Linked DNA regions of Fodinicurvata sp. EGI_FJ10296. The protein of the gene in region 2 interacts with the protein of the main gene of each other region in a pairwise test. Links are inferred from orthologs where the notes say so. Each region holds a gene or a part of one and is shown on either strand. Other genes may lie near its edges. The genes, in order: ABZ728_RS14575 and mtgA.

What was found.
Region 1: the proteins of mtgA (region 2) and ABZ728_RS14575 interact in binary tests that used the Escherichia coli proteins (3 or more experiments, as listed by UniProt). The link is inferred for Fodinicurvata sp. EGI_FJ10296 from one-to-one orthologs.

What each region holds. Positions count from the first base shown.
Region 1 is NZ_JBFCVL010000006.1:184,440-189,298, forward strand. What follows is about bases 1,861-4,859. They hold ABZ728_RS14575 (penicillin-binding protein 2), read right to left. Parts: upstream 4,238-4,859; coding sequence 2,483-4,237; downstream 1,861-2,482. Other genes in these bases: ABZ728_RS14570 (UDP-N-acetylmuramoyl-L-alanyl-D-glutamate--2,6-diaminopimelate ligase), read right to left, coding at 1,861-2,447; ABZ728_RS14580 (hypothetical protein), read right to left, coding at 4,234-4,662; rsmH (16S rRNA (cytosine(1402)-N(4))-methyltransferase RsmH), read right to left, coding at 4,659-4,859. In the rest of the region: ABZ728_RS14565 (UDP-N-acetylmuramoylalanyl-D-glutamyl-2,6-diaminopimelate--D-alanyl-D-alanine ligase), read right to left, coding at 1-972; more of ABZ728_RS14570, read right to left, coding at 969-1,860. UniProt on the Escherichia coli protein: Essential cell division protein that catalyzes cross-linking of the peptidoglycan cell wall at the division septum. Required for localization of FtsN.
Region 2 is NZ_JBFCVL010000006.1:41,140-49,683, forward strand. What follows is about bases 3,223-6,216. They hold mtgA (monofunctional biosynthetic peptidoglycan transglycosylase), read left to right. Parts: upstream 3,223-4,365; coding sequence 4,366-5,067; downstream 5,068-6,216. Other genes in these bases: ABZ728_RS13975 (pyridoxal phosphate-dependent aminotransferase), read left to right, coding at 3,223-4,302; ABZ728_RS13985 (ATP-binding protein), read left to right, coding at 5,345-6,216. Outside these bases: ABZ728_RS13960 (phytanoyl-CoA dioxygenase family protein), read right to left, coding at 1-678; ABZ728_RS13965 (DsbA family protein), read right to left, coding at 703-1,422; ABZ728_RS13970 (M48 family metalloprotease), read right to left, coding at 1,495-2,862; more of ABZ728_RS13975, read left to right, coding at 3,088-3,222; more of ABZ728_RS13985, read left to right, coding at 6,217-7,168; ABZ728_RS13990 (hypothetical protein), read left to right, coding at 7,333-7,659; ABZ728_RS13995 (hypothetical protein), read left to right, coding at 7,783-8,142; ABZ728_RS14000 (hypothetical protein), read left to right, coding at 8,139-8,544. UniProt on the Escherichia coli protein: Peptidoglycan polymerase that catalyzes glycan chain elongation from lipid-linked precursors. May play a role in peptidoglycan assembly during cell division in collaboration with other cell division proteins.

The DNA.
Region 1 (4,859 bases), 140 kb from region 2 along the record:
GGACAGGCTTTTCAGGCTCTCGACCGCCCGCTCCAACGAAGCGCCCATCACCTGTGCCGCCAGCAGCACGCCCAGCGTATTCACGACCCAGTGATATCCGGGTACCGGCAATGTGTACCGAACCGGGTTGCCGAGAATCTCGGCTTCGACGTCCGATCCGTCGGCGCCGAGTGTGTAGGAAATCAGACGCGCATCACTGGCCGGATCGGCGCCGAAGCTGAGGACGCGGGTCAGGCCCTGGGTTCGTGCGTGCGCAAGCAGCCGAGGGAAATGAGGGTTGTCACGAGGCAGCACGGCCGCGCCCGACGGTCCCATGCCGGTAAAGATTTCGGCCTTGGCGTCGGCGATGCCCTCGACCGAAGCGAAATGCTCCAGATGGACGGCGTCGACCGACGAGATCAGGGCGAGATGGGGCTTGATCTGGGCCGAAAGCGGAGCGATCTCGCCAGCATGGTTCATCCCGACCTCGAACACGCCGAACCGGCTCGCCGAAGGCAGCCGCGCCAGACTGAGCGGAACGCCGAAGTGGTTGTTCAGGTTCCCGATCGTCGCGGTGGTCGGCGCCTGATCGGCCAGAACCTGACGCAGCGCTTCCTTGGTGCCGGTCTTGCCCACCGATCCGGTGATCGCGGCGATGCGTGCGGTCGACCTCAACCGGGCGAAACTGCCCAGTGCGACCAGTGCTTCCGTCGTGTCGGCAACGCTCAGCAACGGTGCGTCCGGCCCGGCGCCCGGAATGGGGCGGGAAACGACAGCCGCGGCCGCGCCGGCCTTCAATGCCGCATCGACGAACCGGTGGCCGTCAGTCTGCTCGCCTGCCAGGGCGACGAAAAGGTCGCCCGGCTTTACCGCGCGGCTGTCGATGCTCACGCCATGCGCTGTCCAGCGGGCGCCGCTGCCGACCGGCAAGGCACCGTCGGTGGCGGCGGCTGCTTCTTCGGAGGTCCAGAGCGGCAGATCGGATCGCGTCATTGCCCTGCCTCCGCAGTCAGTCGTGAAATGACGCCTGCGGCGACCTGAACGTCGTCAAAGGGGCGAATTTCGTTGCCCACGATCTGGCCGGTCTCGTGCCCCTTGCCGGCGATGACCAGAACGTCGCCCCGTTCCAGCGAAATGATCGCCCGTTCGATAGCGGCACGCCGGTCGCCGATCTCCACCGCGCCCGGGGCCGCTGCAAGAATGGCAGCGCGGATGGTGGCCGGATCTTCACTGCGCGGATTGTCGTCGGTGACGTACACGATATCGGCCAGCTCAGTGGCGAGTTTGCCCATCAGCGGCCGCTTCGTGCGGTCGCGGTCGCCACCGCAGCCGAAAACGACGACCAACCGTCCGGCCGATCCGGCACCGACATGCGGACGCACGGCCGTCAGTACCGTTTCCAGCGCATCCGGCGTATGCGCGAAGTCGACCACTACCGGGGCGCCGCCGGGATGGCATCCAACCCGTTCCATACGCCCGTGAACACCTGTCAGGCGCGAGACAGCCGCAAGGACGTCATCGGGGTCGTTCCCGCCGGCGATCGCCAGACCGGCGGCGCACAGCGCGTTTTCGGCCTGAAACGCGCCCATCAGAGGCAACTCGATGGCGACGGCGGGTCGGCCGTCATAGGTCACCGAAAGGCTGAGGCCATCGCCCCTGGGCGTCAGATCGGCGAGCCGCAGCGCCGCGGCGGCGCGGCCATAGTCGATGACCCGGCGACCGGCGCGTGCGCAGGCGTCGGCAAGAATACCGAATTCCGGAACATCGGCGTTCAGGACCGCCGTTCCCTCGGGCAGCAGGACGTCGGTGAACAACCGCATCTTGGCCGCGAGATACGCCTCCATTGTCCCGTGATAGTCGAGATGATCGTGGCTGAGGTTGGTGAAGGCCGCCGCAGTCACCCGCAGACCGTCGAGCCTGTACTGATCAAGGCCGTGGCTGGAGGCTTCCAGCGCCAGATGCGTGATGCCGTCGTCGGCCAGTTCAGCCAGATCGGCATGAAGCGCGACCGGATCCGGCGTCGTCATGGCGCCGGCGACGGTCCGGCCGTCGCGGACCAGCCCGAGCGTTCCCAGCGACGCGCTGCGGTGGCCAAGCGTTTCCCATATCTGCCGCGTGAAGCTGGCGACCGACGTCTTGCCGTTGGTGCCGGTCACGGCGGCGATGGTGGCCGGCTGGCGATTGTAGAACGCAGCGGCCATGAGCGCGAATCGGCGGCGCGGCGCCGGATCCTCGATCGTCGTGACAGTGGCGAGTCTTGCCTCGATATCCGGGGCAAGGGTGCTGCCTTCGGGCAGAAGAATAGCGCTGGCGCCGTTTGTCAGCGCATCGCCGATAAAGGCGCGGCCATCCGCCCGGCTCCCGGGCAGGGCGGCGAACAGGAAACCGGGACGCACGAGACGGCTGTCGGCGGTCAACCCCGAAAGGCCCGCCGGCAGTCCGCCGTCCGCTTCCCTGTTTGCTGTCATAGCCGTATCTCCTGCCATCCGGATCGCATCCCGCATCAGTTGGTGAAAGCCGCCAGTTGACCCTCGGCCTGCTCTTCGAGGTTCGGTGCGTTGTCCAGTTCCAGCGCGTTCAGTATCGCCGGGTCCTCGGGGTCTTCCGGCCGCAGGCCCACCATGGGCCCCATTTGGGCGACAATGCGGCCGACCAGCGGAGCCGCCGTCCAGCCGCCGGTCGCATAGCCATAGGTGCGCTCCAGTCCCTGCGGCTCGTCGAGCATGGCAAAGACGACGTAGCGCGGGTCGTGCATCGGAAAGGCCGAGACGAACGACGACAGCCGTGCGTTCGCCGAGTATCCGCCGCCGCCTGTCTTCTGTGCGGTGCCGGTCTTGCCGCCGACGAAATAGCCGGGGACATCGGCATTGCCGCCGGTGCCATCGGCGACCACCAGCCGCAGCAGACGGCGCATCTGTTCCGATGTCCGCTGCGACAGAACACGTTCGCCCTCCGGGTAGTCCTCGGGGTCGCGTCGGATCAGCGTCGGCTCGACCATGATGCCGTCATTGACGACTGCGGCGACGGCCGTGGCCAGTTGCAGCGGGCTGACGGAAATGCCGTGCCCGAACGAGATGGTCATCATGTTGACGTCGCGCCAGCGGCTCGGCGCAATCGGTGAGCCGACTTCCGGCAGATCGAAGCGTGGCGTCGTCGTCAGGCCGAGCCGGTGCAGGAACTCCTGCTGATAGGCGCTGCCGACATCCATGGCCATGCGGGCCGAGCCGATATTCGAGGAAAAGGTGAAAACCTCCGGCGTGGTCAGCCAGCGATCCTCACCATGAAAATCGTTGATCGTGAAACGGCCGATGCGGATCGGATCGGACGCATCGTAGCCGCTGGTCATGGTCGCGACGCCGGATTCCAGTGCCATGGCGGTGTTAAAGATCTTGAACGTCGACCCCATCTCGTAGACGCCCAGAGTATTGCGGTTGAAAATCTGTTCGTCGGTCGCGTTGCCCCGGTCGTGGGGGTCGAAATCGGGCAGCGACACCATCGACACGATTTCGCCGGACCGGATGTCCATGACCATTGCCGCACCCCCGATGGCGCGGAAATCCTCGATGCTGGCGTGCAATTCGTCGCGCACCATGGATTGAATGCGCAGATCGAGGCTGAGCTCCAGTGGCGCGACGCCGGAAGCCAGCAGGTCGTCGAAATGCTGCTCGACACCGGCGATGCCGACATTGTCCAGATTGGTATAGCCAAGAACATGGCTGACGACGTTGCCCACCGGATAGAGGCGGCGTTCTTCGCGGTCGAAGGCGACGCCGGGAATGCCCAGCCGGTTAATGGCCTCGTGCTGGGCCGGCGTCAGGCCCCGTTTGATCCAGATAAAGCGCCGATCGCTTGAAAGTTGTTCGACCAGCCGGTCGCGATTCAGTTCCGGGAGCACGCTTGCGAGCCGTTCGGCGGCTTCGACGGGGTCGATGACCATCAGTGGATCGGCAAAGACGGAGGCGATCGGCAGGCTCGTCGCCAGAACGTTGCCGTTGCGGTCGAGAATATCGGAGCGGCCGCCAAGGGACCCGGCCACACCCGCCAGATTTGCCACGCGCGCGGGACTGTCCGCGCGCAGGACCGTCACGTCGACGAGCCGCAGGCCGATGGCCAGAAAGCCGAGTGTGAATACCAGAGCGGTGACGACCAGACGCATGCGCGCGACATCGATTGCCGCCGACAGGCTCGTGCTGTCGGCCTGCGGCATGGATCGGCGTCGTCGGATCGGAAGATCGTCGGTTGCGTGAACGGCTGTCATGGCGCGCGCTCGTCTTCTTCCGAGCGTGCCAGCAAAAGGCCGATCGGATCGTCGGGACCTGCCTGGGCAATCGGGGGCGCCGGGGAATTCGGCCGGTCCGGTTTCGCCGCGGGCACCGGCAGGGTGTCGAAGACCTCCGGCCCCTTAAGCGGTTCGGGAATCTCCGCGAACGATGCGATCATCTGGTCGCCTTCGGACGGTCTCAGCGCGCTGTAGTTTTCCGCCAGCGCCCGCAGTCTGCCTGGCCGGTTGAGATAGGCCCATTCCGCGCGCAGGACCCGGATCGCTTCCTGCTCGCGGGCGATCTGCTGGTTCAGCCCGTTCAGCCGGCTTTCCAGAGTCGACACCTCGTGGCTCGTTTTGAACACCATGCCGGCGGCCATCGCGACGGCAACCGTTATGACGACATTGGATGCGCGGATCATGCGGCTTCTCCCGAATGACTGTCCGACCATGCCGGCGCCGACGTTCTGAGAGCGGCGCGCATCCGGGCCGAACGCGCGCGCGGGTTGGATTTCTGCTCGGCTTCCGAGGGGATGAGCGCCTTTCGAGTGATCAGTTCGAAGGTGGGGGCTTTCGTTTCAAAAGCATCGCTGGCGGCCGGCATATGGCGTGAGCCGCC
Region 2 (8,544 bases):
GAACCCGGCCTGAAATTCCAGGGCCAGACTCAGCCGCGGGCCGCTGGCGACTTCGCGGGCGGTTCCGCCCCAGTGCCACACATCCTGGCGCCAGCCGAGCACCGAGCCCGCCGGCGCCGGCAGACAGATGGGCAGGGGCCTGCCGGCGCCGGGGGCGGCACCGGAAGGCAGAACGGTCATGCAACCGTTCTCGGGCGTCGCGTCCGTCAGCGGAATCCACAGCGACAGGCTCATCAGCATTTCCATGCCGCCGGCGTCGAGAACCGTTTCGCCATCGGCGTCGCAATGGGGTGGCCATCCCGACCTTGTTCCGCCGGGACCGACATGCCATGCCCAGAGATGGGGTAGGAGACGCGCCGTGTCGCCCAGCAGATAGCGGGCGATTGGCGCCACGGCGCGCACCAGATCCCATGCTTCATCGAACATGAAGATTGAGACCGGTGGGTGGCTGCAGCGTGTCAGGGCTTCGACGCCACGTGCAAGGCGGTCGATCGGCGTTCGCTCGAAGTGAGGCCGTAGCGCGAAATAGCCGTCGCGCCACAACGGCCCGGAGACGTCCCGGGAAAATTCGACCGCGCCGACTGGGAGCGGCTCAGCGCCGCGATGGCCGCTCGCGTTCAGCCAGGGGGCGATTTCGTTCAGACGCGCAAGGTCGGCCGGGGGTGCGGTGTCGGTCATGGTTCTGTGGCGTCCGCGCTGCCGTCAGGACGCCGATCGGTTGTCATCGATCAGTTGGCGCAATGTTTCCAGTTCCGCCGCCCCGGGCAGAAAGTCGTCGCCGACGATGAAGGCCGGGGTCCCGCGAATGCCGATCTGCTCCGCCAGTTGCCTGTTGCCGACGATTTCCTGGCCGATCCAGCTGCTTTCCATGTCCTGGCGCAGCCTGTCGGCGTCGAGTCCCAGATCTCCAGCCAGGGCCATCACGGTATCGATGTCGAAGTTGCCGCGATGAGTCATCAGCGCTTCGTGCATTTCACGATAGGCGCCCTGGACGGAAGACGCCAGAGCGGCGCGCGCGGCAATCACCGATCCTTCGCTAAGGATGGGGTATTCCTTCATGACCACGCGAAGGTTGGGGTCTTCATCGATCAACGTGGCAACGGAACCGGCAACGGCTTTGCAGTAGCCGCAATTGTAGTCGAAAAACTCTACCAACGTGACGTCGCCGTCGGGATTGCCGAGGACGGGGGTCGTTGCGCGGCTGTACAACTCTGCTTCGTATTCCGTCCGGGTGGCTTGTTCTTCCCGCGTCCGGTACGCATTCAAAGCGTCGATGATGACCTCCGGGTTCTCCATGAGGTAATCCCGCACGACGGCCTCGATGTCGGCACGCTCGCCGCTGCCAAGGCCGCTATCGGCACTGGCGTCGTTGGCCGCAGCCAAGCCGAGGACACCGGCACCCGCGCAAACTCCGGCGGTCATTGTCACGGTTCGGGCGACGCGTAAAAGTTTTCGCGGCACCGTTCGCAGGGCATTGAGCATGATCATGATGTGTCAATCGTCCGTGGTTGTAAGAATGTCCTGAGCCTTCAGCCAGCCGGCCGAGCCGTTGGCGAGTTGGCTCTGCGCCCGCCGGGCCTGCGTTCGGGCCGCTTCGTTGTCGCCAAGGGCGAGGGCTTCTTCGGCAAGGGCGACCGATGCCATGCCGACATCGCCCGTCTTGCCATAGGCGGTAGCCAGAAGACGCCAGGTCAAGGGCGACCTGCCTTCGGGTCGCCCGGTCGCCTGTTCCAGTATGCGAATGGCCTCGCGCAAAAGGTCGCCGTCGTCGGAGGCGACGAGGGTCTGGGCATAGGATACGCCGATCAGCGGTTCGTCCGGCGCCAGCGAAAGCGCCTGGCGATAGGGTTCGCGCGCTTCGGCGATCCGACCTTGTTCGAACAGGATCTGGCCGTGCAATTCGTGAAAATACGGGTTGTTCGGTTCGCGCGCGATCAGGGCGCCTATTCCGTCCAGGGCGGTTGCCGTGTCGCCGCGGCGGTAATTGGCAATGGCACGACCGTATTGCGCGGCCACGGCGGTGTCGGCGGCATCGTAAAGTCGCAGCGCCTGCTGAGGTTGCATGAAGCCGAGCAACTTGGCCTGCATGCGGTCGAAGTCCTCTTGCATGCTGGCCGGCATGCGATTGCCCGTCGCCGGAGACCGGGAAACGTGGCCCTCGACGGTCAGTGTGCGCTCCCGCGTTACCGGATGTGTTCGAGTATAGGCGCTCTGCCGGCTGCTGGGCAGCAGGTCCTGGTCTTCCAGCCGCCTGAGAAACGTCAGCATGCCTTCCGACGTCCAGCCCAGACGGTCGAGATAGGAGAGCGATGCCTGATCGGCGGACGATTCCATCACCCTGCTATAGGCCAGGAAGTTGCGCTCGGCCATGGAACCGCCGCCGGACATGATGGCGGCGCCGGCCCGGCCGTCGCCGGTTGCCAAAGCAGCGGCCAAACCCACGAGCGACGAGATCAGGACGTTGCGCTGTGCCCGCTCAAGCTCGTCGCGGCCCCGCGCAAGGTGGCCGGCGGCAATGTGTCCGGCCTCATGGGCAATGACGCCGACCAGTTCCTCCGGTGATTGGGTGTCGAGGATCAAGCCGGTGTGAAGGTAGATGTTCTGTCCACCCGCGACGAACGCGTTCAGACTGTTGTCGGAGACAATATGGATCTCGACCCCGGATGGTGCGACGCCGGCGACCCTCAGGATTGGATCGGTCATATCGCGCAGGATATTCTCGATCTCGGCATCCCGGATCAGCGATATGCGCGATTGAGCGGCGGCCTGCACCGTCAATGCTGCGATCAGGCACAGCGATAGAACGGCAACAGCAGCACCGCGTACCGAAGTAACGCGTCGGATGCCGATCTGTGTCGTCATTCGGGGCATCATTAGGGCAGCAGACATCCAGACACCCATTGTCACGGTTGGAGTGGCGCCATATCGCCGGTGGAAGATCGGCGTCAAATATGGTGACCTGACGGCAACCCGCCGGGGAGCGCTCCGATCAGGGTTGCGTTCATTGGCGTTTACCGTCAAGGACCATATCCGCAACACCGGATCTACGATAGTGGGTCCGGCTCTGCTATCGATGCGAGGAACAGGATGACCGACAACCCGCAATACCACCCGGAGCCGTATCGGGAAAGCCATAGTGCGCCGGCACTCAAGGTTGCGGATCGGGCGAAGGTATCTCCGTTCATCGTCATGGACGTCATGTCGGCCGCCGCCCGCCGGGCCGAGACCCATGGCGATGTGCTCCACCTGGAGGTCGGACAGCCGGCGACGCCGGCCCCCGAGGGCGTGCGGCGGGCGGCGAAAACCGCGATCGATACCCGCGTGCTGGGCTACACCGTCGCCTTCGGCATTCCTGAGTTGCGCGCGCGCATCGCGCGGCATTACGGCGACGCCTATGGCGTGTCCGTCTCGCCCGACCGGATCGCGGTAACGACCGGGTCATCCAGCGGATTTCAGCTGGCGTTTCTGGCCGCCTTCGAGCCCGGCGACCGGGTCGCGCTCGTGGCACCGGGCTATCCGGCCTATCGCAACATCCTGTCGGCGCTTGGCTGTGTGCCGGTGGAAATTCCGGCCGGGCCGGAGACGCGATTTCAGCCGACACCGGATCTGCTCGACGCCTGGCAGCGCGAACACGGCGAAAGGCTGGCCGGTCTGATCGTGGCCAGCCCGTCCAACCCGGCCGGCACGATGGTGTCGCCGGACGAGATGCGCGATCTGGCGGATTATTGCCAGCGTGCGGGAATCCGTCTGGTTAGTGACGAGATCTATCACGGGATTACATTCGCGCGGCCGGCAACCACGGCGCTTTCGGTGTCCGGCAGTGCCATCGTCATCAACAGCTTCTCCAAATATTATTCGATGACCGGATGGCGATTGGGCTGGATGGTGCTGCCGGAGGATCTGGTCCGTCCGATCGAGTGCCTGGCGCAGAACATGTTCATTTCGTCACCCAGTGTTTCGCAGTATGCGGCGATCGCCGCCTTTGACTGCACCGAAGAGCTGGAAGCCAATCTCGCGGTCTATCGCGTGAACCGGGACTTGCTGCTGGAGTCGCTACCGAAAGCGGGCTTCGGCGACCTCGCGCCGGCCGACGGTGCTTTCTACATTTATGCAGATGTCAGTCATCTGACGGATGACAGTCCCGCATTCTGCCGCCGCATACTGGATGAAACGGGGATCGCCGTGACGCCAGGGGTCGATTTCGACACCACGCGCGGGCATCGCACCCTGCGCTTTTCTTTTGCCGGTTCGACGGCGGATATGGGCGAGGCCATGGAACGGCTGACCGACTGGGTCCGATGATGGGGGTCCGGTGACCGTGGCCCGAACAGATCTGATCCGGTAACGAGCAGGGGTAGGGGCGCGGTGAAGCGGTCATTTTTCCGCCGGTTCGCCCTTCGCAGGCTTTTGCGGCGATTGGCGATTCTGGTGCTGGTCATTTTCGTTCTGCTGCCGGTGCTTCTGGCTGTCGTCTACAAAGTCGCGCCTGTTCCGCTGACGCCGCTTATGGTCATCCGCACGCTGGAGGGCGAGGGGTTCGACAAGGATTGGGTGCCGATGGAGCAGATTTCATCGCATCTGATGCCGGCGATCCTCGCCGCTGAAGACAATCTGTTCTGCCAACACCGCGGCTTCGACTGGGGCGCTTTTCGTGAAGTGCTGGATGAATTCAGACAGGGCGAAAGATTGCGCGGCGGAAGCACCGTCAGTATGCAGACCGCCAAGAACGTTTATCTTTGGCCTGGCCGAAGCTGGATCCGAAAAGGGCTGGAAGCCGCCTATACGCCGATGCTGGAATTGTTGTGGGGAAAACGCCGGATCGCCGAGGTCTATATGAATATCGTCGAATTCGGGCCGGGCGTATATGGCGCCGAGGCGGCAGCACGGCATCATTTCGGCGTATCGGCGGCGGATCTGACGTCGCGACAGGCAGCTGTGCTCGCCGTGGTGCTTCCAAATCCGCGGCGTTTCGACGCCGGCCGACCCAGCGGATATATTGCCGAACGTGCATCGGTCATCCAACGGAGAGTTGGTCAGTTGGGCCCGCTGGTTGATTGTGTCAGGTAGCCACGATCCAATCGCAAGGATATATTTCCCCTATAAATAGTATGAAGGCTCCGAAATTTCGGAGCAGGTGTATCGGATTTGATAAATATCGGCATGGTTTCTTGAAACTGGCTACAAATTAGAAAAAACGGGCTGATCGTTTGTGTATTGACGATCGTGAATATTAACCCGCCGTTAATTGATATCCGGTAGATAAAAGGCATCTTTTGAGTCTGCGACGTTTGTGTGCACCATGACCGGCTGGTCCCGGCGTGCCCAAGACAGTAACCAGGTAGCCATGAAGCAACTGTCCAGAAACCGGCGCGCGGATACCGTGCGGGAAGGCAGATCTTCCGGCAAGCTGGTCGTCTGGCCGCTCCTTCTCGGAATCGTGGGTTTGTTCGCAGCGTCCCTGGCAGCGCTGGCCGGGGCATTCGTATTGACAAGCAACGAGGCCGACGAACTTGCCGATGCCCACACGGCTGAACAATTCGTGGCGGCGCTTGAACAGGCCGCCGAAGATCTGGCGATGCGCAATCTGGATTGGGCCTGGTGGGACGAGGCAATCGACAAGTTCGTCATCTCGCCGGACGAGATATACGCCAACGAAAATCTGGGAATCTATGCGCAGGAAATCCTCGGTGTATCCGTAGCTCTGGTTGCCGTTCCGGATGGCGGTCTGTCATTCGCGTTCCTGGACGGCGCTCGCATTCCCCGGCCTGAACACGATGAATGGGCGGCTGTCGCAGCCCCCCTCGTGAGGGCGACACGGAATTCGTCCGCGCCGGATCAACCTCAGCCGGAAACGGGCTTCGTTACCGTCGGTTCGGACATTTTTCTGGTTTCTGCAAGCGCCATGGCGCTGGAATCGGGTGCTCCCATCGTCGGATGGGCGTCGCGTCCCGCCGTTCTGGTCTTTGGTCGTCGCCTGGACGACGGGTTCCTGCGGCAAATGAAACGGATTCTGGGGCTGGAATCGCTGGAATTGGTGCCGGCCGAGGAAGCTGGGCGCGCATCCATAGCGATCACCGATACCGACGGCGATTCGATCGGCCATCTGCAATGGAGGCTGAACTATCCCGGCGAACGGATCGTAGCGACGCTGTGGCCGACGGCGGCAGTGATCGCGGTTGCCATGCTCGTTTTGGTAGGCATGCTGATGCTGTGGATCGCCAGCCACACGCGTGAATACCGCCTCGATCGAGAGCGGCGCGAGTCCGAACTCATCGAAGCGGAGCAACGCGCCACGGCGGCCGATCGGGCCAAGTCGCTATTCCTGGCCAATACCAGCCATGAATTGCGCACCCCGCTGAATGCTGTCATCGGCTTTGCCGAAGCATTGCGACTGGAATATCTCGGTCCATTGAACGTACGGCAGCGGGAATATCTCGCCCATATAGAGGACGGAGGGCGTCATCTGCTTTCCGTCCTGCACGACGTTCTGGACATGGCGCGGATCGAAGCGCGGCGCGAAGAACTCGAAGAAACCGATTTGTGTCTCAGCGACATCGTCAGTCGCGCCGTCGTATTGGTGGAGCCAAAGCGGCAGAACCATGAGTTGACGGTCGGTCGGACGGATTCCGCAACCGGGTTCCGACTGCGCGCCGACGAACGGCGCCTGCTGCAAATGCTCTTGAACATCCTTTCAAATGCGCTGAGTTTCTCGCCTCCGGGAAGCGGTGTCGATGTTTCAATAATCGCGGAGCGTTCTGCCGATCTCGACACAGAAGAAGCTGGCACTGCCTTGGAGGCCGGGGGGCGTGATCTTCCGGGCCTGACGATTTCGGTTCGCGACCATGGGCCCGGCATTCCCGACGCGGATATGCAGCACGTTTTCCGGCCGTTTCATCGGCCACTCGACCATTCCCATGACGGCAACAGGGAAAGCAACGGCCTGGGGCTGCCACTCACGGCCATGCTAATGACTCTTCATGGCGGCAAACTGGAACTGGCCAATGCCGAAGATGGCGGTCTCCGTGTTTCGATGCGCTTTCCCCGATCGCGAACCATCGCCGCAGCGAAAGGCGGGACGAAACGTCATGCCCCGCGATTAGCAGCCTCCAGGCCCGACGAAGCAGTGCCGGCGGAATCCGCCGAGCAGCCGGTAGCGCTTTCGCGCTAGAGCCGGGACGATACCGACGCCCCACCGCCGCCACCGCCCTGGCAGACTGATAATTGCGGCAACGAGAATCTTTAAGATAACTAATTGCGGTGTTGATGGATTTTGTTATAAGATTTTTCGGGGCGCTTGGGCTTTTTCGTCAATCATGGATCTGGAGAATCACCATGCCCGAGCCAGACGAGACGCGAATCCGACTCCTCGAAGAGTCGTTGAGAGACCTTCGCAATAATCTGGGGCCGACGGTCGTCAACCGGCAGCCCCGTCCGATCGATCCAAGTCCGATAGCGGGACGCATCGATGCGGCGGAGAAAACGGTCGAACGCATCGTTTCCGCCGGCGTGCTCAAGGATCAGGAGGCGGGCCGGTTCAAGGATCTTGCCAGCGCTGCCATCAACGATCAGGTCCGCGAAATAATGCGCGGCGGAACCGGCGATGTCGCTGCCACAATCAACGTGACGGTTTCCGGCACGGGCACGATCTCGGTTTCATAGCGTATTTTCGTATCGGCGTCGGTGAAGTTCGGTCGTCGGTGACGGCGGCCGGAAAGGGGGATTGCGTGCGCGGTCTCCCTGCCGACATCGATGCCGCTCGTCGCTCGATCCGGAGATCGCACAATGGCACCGACATCCCAGAATTGGGAGGAGGCGACGGTTGCCGCCGTCTCCCGGTCGCGCCTGAAGCGCGGCCCGCATGCACGCGCCGTCGACTTCGGACAGAGCCTCCTGTTCGTCCTCGCGTCGCGCAGCCGTCCTGTCTACAAGCTTCATGCGACGCCGGCTCAGGCTCTGGTCTGGAACGTTCTGGCGGAATCCCGCACCCTCGGCGACATTATCGACCTTCTCCGCCGCGACTTTCCTGAATTGCGTCCGATCGATGCCGCCTGGATCGTGGCCGATCTTCGCCGGCGCTCTATCGTCATCGCATTGGAAGAATCGGATCCGCCCGGCGTCGCGCGGCCAAGGAGCGCGCTATGAATTCGCCAGCCGACCGGACTCCGGCTGCATCGGCGCCGGCGGACGAAGGCGGTTCTCCCGAACCGTCCCGGGAGTCGATTGGCAAGCCATTCCTGTGCGCCGTGCCGCGTCCGGATGGCGGTGCCTTCGTCATCGATGCACCGACCGGCGCCATGCTCCGGCTTTTGCCGGGCGACGTCGACGATTTGCTCGCGGGTGCGGTCCCTGTGGATGAGCACAGCGATTCAGGCGACATCGGGCCGGGGGCCGAATCGGGCGCGAAGCAGGACGTGGCGTCGGGACCCGGCGAGGCGGAACTGTTTCGCGAAGCATGTACAGAGGTGCGGTCGGCCGATGCAATAGCAGCCAGTCTCCGGCTTGGCTTCGTGGTCGATCGGTTGTCCGACGATGAGGCCGCCGAGG